Regions from separate parts of the Kitasatospora sp. NPDC041917 genome, predicted to be linked through region 2. Evidence: riboswitches for the same ligand, from Rfam matches in the RefSeq annotation. Region 2 holds a riboswitch; the other holds the start of a gene.

Region 1 (3,892 bases), on a different contig from region 2:
AAGACGAACGGTCGGGTACGCGACAAGGGCGGTCGGGCGCCCGGTCGGGCGCGCGACCAGGGCCCCGGACGGTGTCCGGGGCCCTGGTCGCGGGGCGTTGCCCCCGCGGTCAGACGAGCGGCCGCAGGCCGGCCGGCCGGGGCGCCTCGTGGGCCATGTCACGGGCCACGTCGGGGGACGCGCTGGAGGGCGGGGCGGAGGAAGGGGCGGGGGTGGCCGAGGCGGTGGGCCGGGTGGCGGTGGCGTCGTGGACCTCGACGTTCTCGCGGCGGAGTTCCTCCCGGACCACCTCCTCGGTCGTGTACCGCTCGACGATCAGGCGGACCCGCTCGACGGGGGCGAGGTACTTGCGCACCACCGCGCGTTCCTCGCGGAGGGTCACCTCCTCGACGGCCTCGGAGATCTCCTTCTCGGTGAGCGTGGCGCGTTCGGCGTCGCTGATCGGCGTCCGCTCGACCCGGACGCGCTCGCGGACCACCGGGATGCGGCGCTCCACCTGTTCGGTCGTCACGTACTTGCGCAGCTTCGCGGTACCGAGGGTGTGCCACTCGGTGGTGATCTCCAGTCGCTCCTCGCGGCAGGTGACCTCGACCGGGCTGCTGGGGGCGGACGAGGAGGCGTCGGCGTTCGCGGCGGCGGTGACGGTCGCGGCCGCGGTGGTGGTGGCCATCGGGGCAAGCGTGGGGACGGGCGTGGCGGCGGGCTGCGGCTTCGGCTCCACGACAGGGGCGGTGGAGGCGGTGGTGGCGGCGGGTGCGGCGGGTGCGGCGAAGCCGGGCTCGGCCGGCGGGGAGGCCGTGGGGGCCGCGGGGGTGCTGAGGGTCCGCATGTCGGCCTCCGGGGCGCTCCTGGTGGTGTCGGCGGCAGCGGGGGTCCTGGCCGGTGGGGGTTCGGGGGAGTGCTCGGGTGACCGCTCGGGGGTGTGGAAGGTGAGCGACTTGGCCGGGGCCGCCGCGGTCGTCGTGGCGGCGGCCGCCGCCGTGGTGCCGAAGTCGAGGTCGGGCTGCCTGGGCCGGCTCCCGTTCTCGCCGTTCGGGCGGCTGTCCATCGGGGTGTCGAGCCCGTAGTAGCGGTAGAGCTGGAGTTCCTGGGCGGGGGACAGGTGCTGGCCGACGCCGAAGTCCGGCGACTCCTTCACCAGCGACTTGTCGTACGGCACCCGGAGCTCGTCGCCGGCGAACTCGCTCGTGGTCAGCGGGACGAAGGCGTCCCGGCCGAAGATGCCGGTCCGGACCGCGGCCCACTCGGGCCGGCCGGTGGCGTCGTCCAGGTAGACCTCGTCGACCGTGCCGATCTTGTCTCCGTTGCGGTCGACGGCTTTGTGGCCGATGAGGTCCCGGGGGTCGATGTCCGTCTGCACTTCTTTCCTCCCGCGCGCTGAACCTGCGGAACTCCCGCAGGAAGGCGGCCGGAGCACCCGATTCCGTCCGCCACTTCACACCAAAAGCCATGAATCGGACGAGCGCGACCCCGGGTGCGCCGTCCGGGGTCGGCGCTGGACCGTCCGGGGGACGCGCGTAGACCTCCAGTGACCAGACACACCCGTGATCGGGGGGCCTCCCGCTGGTACCCTGGGCGGCGACCGCAGAGCCCGCTCGGGAGAGTCTCCGATCACGAAAACCGCTGGTCGGAGCGCCGAAGGAGCAACTCCTCCCCGGAATCTCTCAGGCATCCGTACCGTGTGGGGTAGGTCACTCTGGAAAGCAGGGCAGGAGCGTCGGCACGGAAGCCGGCGATCACCACCCTCACCGACGGTGCAAGCCGGCGGAGCGCCCACAGCGCTCCGTGCGGGTGAAGCTCTCAGGTCCCGATGACAGAGGGGGAGGCCTGTCGGGTCCGCGCGCCCAGGCTCGTCCGCTGCCCGCAGCGGTGGAGCCGGCCGGCGTGCGTACCCCCGCCGGTCCGTGACCAGGAGGCCTCGACCACCATGAACGCCCAGCCGAACGCGGGACGCCCCACCGGCGCCTCGACCCTCACCGAGCTTGAGCTGGCCAGCCCCTTCGAGAACCGCCACATCGGCCCCGACGCCGCCGCGCAGGAGAAGATGCTGGCGTCCGTCGGCTACGGCTCGCTGGACGAGCTCGCCGGGACCGCGGTGCCCGAGGCGATCCGCTCCATCACCGCCCTGGACCTGCCCGCGGGCCGGTCCGAGGCCCAGGTCCTCGCCGAACTGCGCGAGCTGGCCGGCCGCAACCAGGTGCTCCAGCCGATGATCGGCCTGGGCTACTACGGCACCTTCACCCCGCCGGTGATCCTGCGTAACGTCATGGAGAACCCGGCCTGGTACACCGCCTACACCCCGTACCAGCCGGAGATCTCGCAGGGGCGCCTGGAGGCGCTGCTGAACTTCCAGACCCTGGTCTCCGACCTGACCGGCCTGCCGACCTCCGGCTCCTCCCTGCTGGACGAGGGCACCGCGGCCGCCGAGGCGATGGCGCTGGCCCGCCGGGTCACCAAGGTCAAGGGCGGCGTCTTCCTGGTCGACGCCGAGACCCTGCCGCAGACCGTCGCGGTGATCAACACCCGCGCCGTGCCGACCGGCGTCGAGGTCGTCGTCGCCGACCTGTCCGAGGGCATCCCGGCCGAGATCGCCGAGCGCGGCGTCTTCGGCGTGCTGCTCCAGTACCCGGGTGCCACCGGCGTGGTCCGCGACCTCACCCCGGTGATCGAGCAGGCGCACGGCCTGGGCGCGATCGTCGCCGTCGCCGCCGACCTGCTCGCGCTGACCCTGCTCAAGTCCCCGGGCTCGCTGGGCGCCGACATCGCCTGCGGCACCTCGCAGCGCTTCGGCGTGCCGATGGGCTTCGGCGGCCCGCACGCCGGCTACCTGTCGGTGCGCGCCGAGTACGCCCGCTCGCTGCCCGGCCGCCTGGTCGGCGTCTCCGTCGACGTCGACGGCAACCGCGCCTACCGCCTGGCGCTGCAGACCCGCGAGCAGCACATCCGCCGCGAGAAGGCCACCAGCAACATCTGCACCGCCCAGGTGCTGCTCGCCGTGATGGCCTCGATGTACGCCGTCTACCACGGCCCCGACGGCCTGGCCGACATCGCCCGCCGCACCCACCGCTACGCCGCCGCCCTCGCCGAGGGCCTGCGGGCCGGCGGCGTCGAGCTGCTGCACGGCGAGTTCTTCGACACCGTCACCGCCGTCGTCCCGGGCCGCGCGGCCGAGATCGCCGCCGCCGCCCGTGCCAACGGCATCAACCTGTTCCAGGACGGCGCGGACCGGATCTCCGTCTCCACCGACGAGACCACCACCCGCGAGCACCTGGCCGGCGTCTGGGCCGCGTTCGGCGTCGAGCCGGTCGAGGTCCCCGAGACCGCCGACGCGCTGCCCGCCGCGCTGCTGCGCGAGGACGAGTACCTGACCCACCCGGTCTTCCACAGCCACCGCTCGGAGACCGCCATGCTGCGCTACCTGCGCCGCCTGTCGGACCGGGACTACGCGCTGGACCGCGGCATGATCCCGCTGGGCTCCTGCACCATGAAGCTCAACGCGACCACCGAGATGGAGGCGGTGACCTGGCCGGAGTTCGGCCAGCTGCACCCCTTCGCGCCGATCGACCAGGCCCAGGGCTACCTCACCCTGATCCGCCAGCTGGAGCAGCAGCTGGTCGAGGTCACCGGCTACGACGCCGTCTCGATCCAGCCGAACGCCGGCTCGCAGGGCGAGCTGGCCGGCCTGCTGGCCGTCCGCGCCTACCACCACGCCAACGGTGACACCCAGCGCGACGTCTGCCTGATCCCGTCCTCCGCGCACGGCACCAACGCGGCCTCCGCCGTGATGGCCGGCATGCGGGTGGTCGTGGTGAAGACCCTGGTCGACGGCGACGTGGACGTCGAGGACCTGAAGGCCAAGATCGAGCAGCACCGCGACAACCTGTCGGTGCTG
Region 2 (3,892 bases):
GGGGAATGAGCTTTGGGAATCAGCGCCCGGGGTAGCCGGGCCACGGCCGCTGCGGCGGCTGCTGCTGCCAGCCCTGCGCCGGCGGCTGGGTGCCGTACCCGTAACCCGGCATCGACTGCCCCGGGTACGGCGGCGGGGGCACCGGCGGGTACGGACCGGTCGGCGGGCGGCCCGCCTCCCGGTCGAAGAACGGCCGCGCGTTGGCGCGCATCCACAGCGCCACCGGGTCGTACTCGTCCGACATCGCCACCGTCGACACCGCGAGCCCCTCCGGGGCCACCGCGATCGCACGCTGCATCAGCGCCCGCACCGCCTCCACCGCCGGCGGCGAACTCTCGTACAGGTCGAGGCCGATGGCCAGGTACGGCTCCCCCACCGCGGGCTGCACCCAGGCCCGGCGCAGGGCCCGCACGGCGCGCACCTCGGCGGCCTGCCGCTCCAGCAGCGCGAAGAACGACTGGGCGTTCAGCTGCGGCTCGCTCAACTTCAACGGCCCGGCCGGCAGCCGGTCCAGGCCCGCGGCGACCCGCCGCAGGTCCGCCCAGGGCACGCCGACGCCGCCGCCGGGCGCGTGCGGGTTGAGCCACAGGCCCCAGCGGGTGCGGTAGAGCGAGGCCGCGATCTCCCGGCCGGAGATGACCTCGTGGGCCCGCGCCCAGCCGGAGGCGGTCAGCTGCTCGGACGAGGTGACGGCCGGCGCGTAGCCGTGGCCGCTGATCTCCATGTTCCCGTACTGGGCGTCCGGGCTGCCCGGCGTGCCGTGCCACAGCAGCATCCAGACCTGGCCGTCCGCCAGCGCGTGCAGCAGCCCCTCGTACGCGTCGTAGCGCTCCGGCGCGACGTCGCGCAGGGCGCGCTCCAACGCGCCGGGATCAGCTCCCGGGCGCCCGGCCGGTGCCTGGCCCCAGGGCCCCGGCACACCGCCCGCTCCCGTTCCCGCACTCATGCGCCCACCTCGCCGCGCCTCTTTCCCTCAACCCGCCGGCCCGTCGGCCGTCTGCACGCACCCTATGGCGCTGCACCGGCCACCGCCACGGCGACGTGCCTTTGATACGAACCCCGCTCAGCCCCGCGAATAGAACGGCAGTACCCGGGTGAGCAGCCACTCGACCACCGGGTCGTCGGCGAGGTCGAGCAGTACGAGGTGGACGCCGCCGGGCAGCGGCGCGGTTCCCAGCGCTCGGCCGAGCGCGTCGTTCACCGCGGCCGGATCGGCCGGTGCCGCCGGGTCCAGCTGGACGCCCACGAACATCACGGTCGGCTCGCCCTCGATGCTGGCCAGCGCCCTGCGGGCGGTCAACACTCCCGGCAGTGACGACAGTTCGCCCCGGCAGGCGGCCAGGAAGTGCTCCGGGTCCTCGCCCGGCACCGGCTCGCGCAGCGCCACCCGGCCTCCGGTCGGCGCCGTGGCGTCGTCGGCGGCCTCCCAGCGGTCCCCGCGCGGACCGCGGCGCAGCTCGGCGACCCCCTGCGGCGGCACCGGGATGCCCACGGCCGCGTCCGGGTTCACCGCGATGCCCACGCCCAGCGGCAACCCGCGGGCGAACTCCCACACCGGCGCCACCGCGAAGGCCATCCCCGGCGCCTGCTGGAGGAACACCTCCTGCGAGGAGAACACCGGCACGTACGGGTCACCGCCCAGCTCGACGGTCGGCAGGTCCAGCGCCTGTCCCTGCGGATCGGCCCCGGCCGGCAGCGGCACCCACACCTGGCTGCGCGCCAGCACCTCGATCACCCTCGGCGTCGCGCCCGGGTCGCCCAGGGCCGCGGTCAGCACCTGCTCCAGCTCGTTGGCCGGCCAGGAACCGCCCGCCGGCGCCTCCTGCGGTCCGCCCCACTCCTGCTGCTGCTCCACCGGGTACCCCATGCGCCGCCGATCCCGCCCTCTGCCGCTCGGCCGCCCTCTGCTGCGCCGACGCGCAGCAGTCTAGGGCCCCGGGGCCTCCCCTTTAGGGCTCGTGTTCGGGTGCCCCGCGGGCCCCGGTCCCGGGTGCCGCCCCGGGCCCGCGTCCGGGTGCCGCGCGGTGTGACCGGGTCCCCTCTCCCCTCGCCGTCCCGGACGTGCCATGATGTGCCCGTCCGACGGCATGCGCCGCGGGCCCCCACAACTCCATACCGGCCGCTCGAACCCGCGCGGGAGAGCCCGGAGTGCCGTTCAGGCACAGCCGGCGCCGAAGGAGCAAGTCCTCCCCGGAATCTCTCAGGCACCCCTACCGCACGGGTTAGGCACATCTGGAAAGCGGCGCCCGGCCCTGTCGTGCGCCCACCCACGGTGCAAGCCGTCATGCTGTCCCCCAAGCTGGAAACAGCTGCGGGCGGTGGGCGGTGAAGCTCTCAGGTTCGACGACAGATGGGGAGACCCACGCCGCCGCATGCCCGCGCGCAGGGTCGAACCCGAGCGGGTCCGGTCCGGCGCGTGCACCCCTGAGTGCCCCGACCGAGGAGTTCCTGGCCATGTCGTCCCTCCGCCTGACCGCGCTCGACGCGCTGCACCGCGCCCTCGGCGCGACCATGACCGACTTCGCCGGCTGGGACATGCCGCTGCGCTACGGCAGCGAGCGCGAGGAGCACCTCGCGGTCCGCACCCAGGCCGGCCTGTTCGACCTCTCGCACATGGGCGAGATCACCGTCACCGGCCCGCAGGCGGGCGAGATGCTGGACCACGCGCTGGTCGGCTTCGTCTCCGCGCTGGGCGTGCTGCGCGCCCGCTACACCATGATCTGCGCCGAGGACGGCGGCATCCTGGACGACCTGATCGTCTACCGCCTGCGCGAGGACGCCTTCCTGGTCGTCGCCAACGCCTCCAACGCCCAGCTGGTCCTCGACGAGCTGATCGCCCGCGCCAAGGGCTTCGACGCCGTCGTCACCGACGACCGCGACACCTACGCGCTGATCGCCGTCCAGGGCCCGGAGGCCACCGGCATCCTGGCGAAGACCACCGACGCCGACCTGCCCGGCCTGAAGTACTACGCGATCCTCCCGGCCCGGGTGGCCGACCGCGACGTGCTGCTCGCCCGCACCGGCTACACCGGTGAGGACGGCTTCGAGATCTTCTGCCGGCCGGCCGACGCCGAGCCGGTCTGGCAGGCGCTGACCGCCGCGGGCGAGGGCCACGGCCTGATCCCGTGCGGCCTGTCCTGCCGCGACACGCTGCGCCTGGAGGCCGGCATGCCGCTGTACGGGCACGAGCTGTCCACCGACCTCACCCCGTTCGACGCCGGCCTGGGCCGGGTCGTCCGCTTCGACAAGACCACCAACGAGGGCGCCTTCATCGGCCGCAAGGCGCTGGAGCAGGCCGCCGCCGCGGCCGAGACCAACCCGCCCAAGGTGCTGGTCGGCCTGGTCTCCGAGGGCAAGCGGGTGCCGCGCGCCGAGTACACCGTGGTCTCCACCGAGGGCGAGCCGATCGGCCGGATCACCTCCGGCGCGCCGTCCCCGACCCTGGGCAAGCCGATCGCGATGGCCTACGTCGACGCCGCCCACGCCGTCCCCGGCACCACCGTCGCGGTGGACGTGCGCGGCAAGCACGAGCCCGTCCAGGTCGTGGCGCTGCCGTTCTACAAGCGCGCCCGCTGAGCCTTCGCCGGGGCCCCCGTTTTTCCGTTTGCGCACGTCGCGGCCGTCCGCGCGGCGGCCCGCTTCGTCGTACCCGCTTCCCATCCTGGAGAATGACGCCATGAGCAACCCCCAGCACCTGCAGTACACCAAGGAGCACGAGTGGCTGACCGCGGCCGCGGACGGTGTCTCCACGGTCGGCATCACGGAGCACGCCGCCACCGCCCTCGGTGACATCGTCTACGTGCAGCTGCCCGAGGTCGGCGAGACCGTGACCGCCGGCGAGACCTGTGGCGAGCTGGAGTCCACCAAGTCGGTCAGCGACCTGTACTCCCCG

The links. Region 2 has a riboswitch for glycine ahead of gcvT (glycine cleavage system aminomethyltransferase GcvT). Riboswitches for the same ligand answer to the same signal wherever they lie in the genome.
Region 1: it holds a riboswitch for glycine, as region 2 does, so the genes downstream of both, gcvP (aminomethyl-transferring glycine dehydrogenase) here and gcvT (glycine cleavage system aminomethyltransferase GcvT) in region 2, are expected to answer to the same signal.

The regions. Positions count from the first base shown of each region.
Region 1 covers NZ_JBVJBI010000040.1:13,717-17,608, forward strand. The annotation lists gene ACZ6EM_RS32695 (DUF2382 domain-containing protein) at 110-829, opposite strand; partial or broken gene ACZ6EM_RS32700 (PRC-barrel domain-containing protein) at 977-1,360, opposite strand; glycine riboswitch at 1,587-1,690, shown strand; glycine riboswitch at 1,692-1,824, shown strand; gene gcvP (aminomethyl-transferring glycine dehydrogenase) at 1,928-3,892, shown strand, end outside.
Region 2 covers NZ_JBVJBI010000007.1:276,841-280,732, reverse strand. The annotation lists gene ACZ6EM_RS11615 (enhanced serine sensitivity protein SseB C-terminal domain-containing protein) at 20-946, opposite strand; gene ACZ6EM_RS11610 (enhanced serine sensitivity protein SseB C-terminal domain-containing protein) at 1,064-1,867, opposite strand; glycine riboswitch at 2,125-2,226, shown strand; gene gcvT (glycine cleavage system aminomethyltransferase GcvT) at 2,455-3,576, shown strand; gene gcvH (glycine cleavage system protein GcvH) at 3,677-3,892, shown strand, end outside.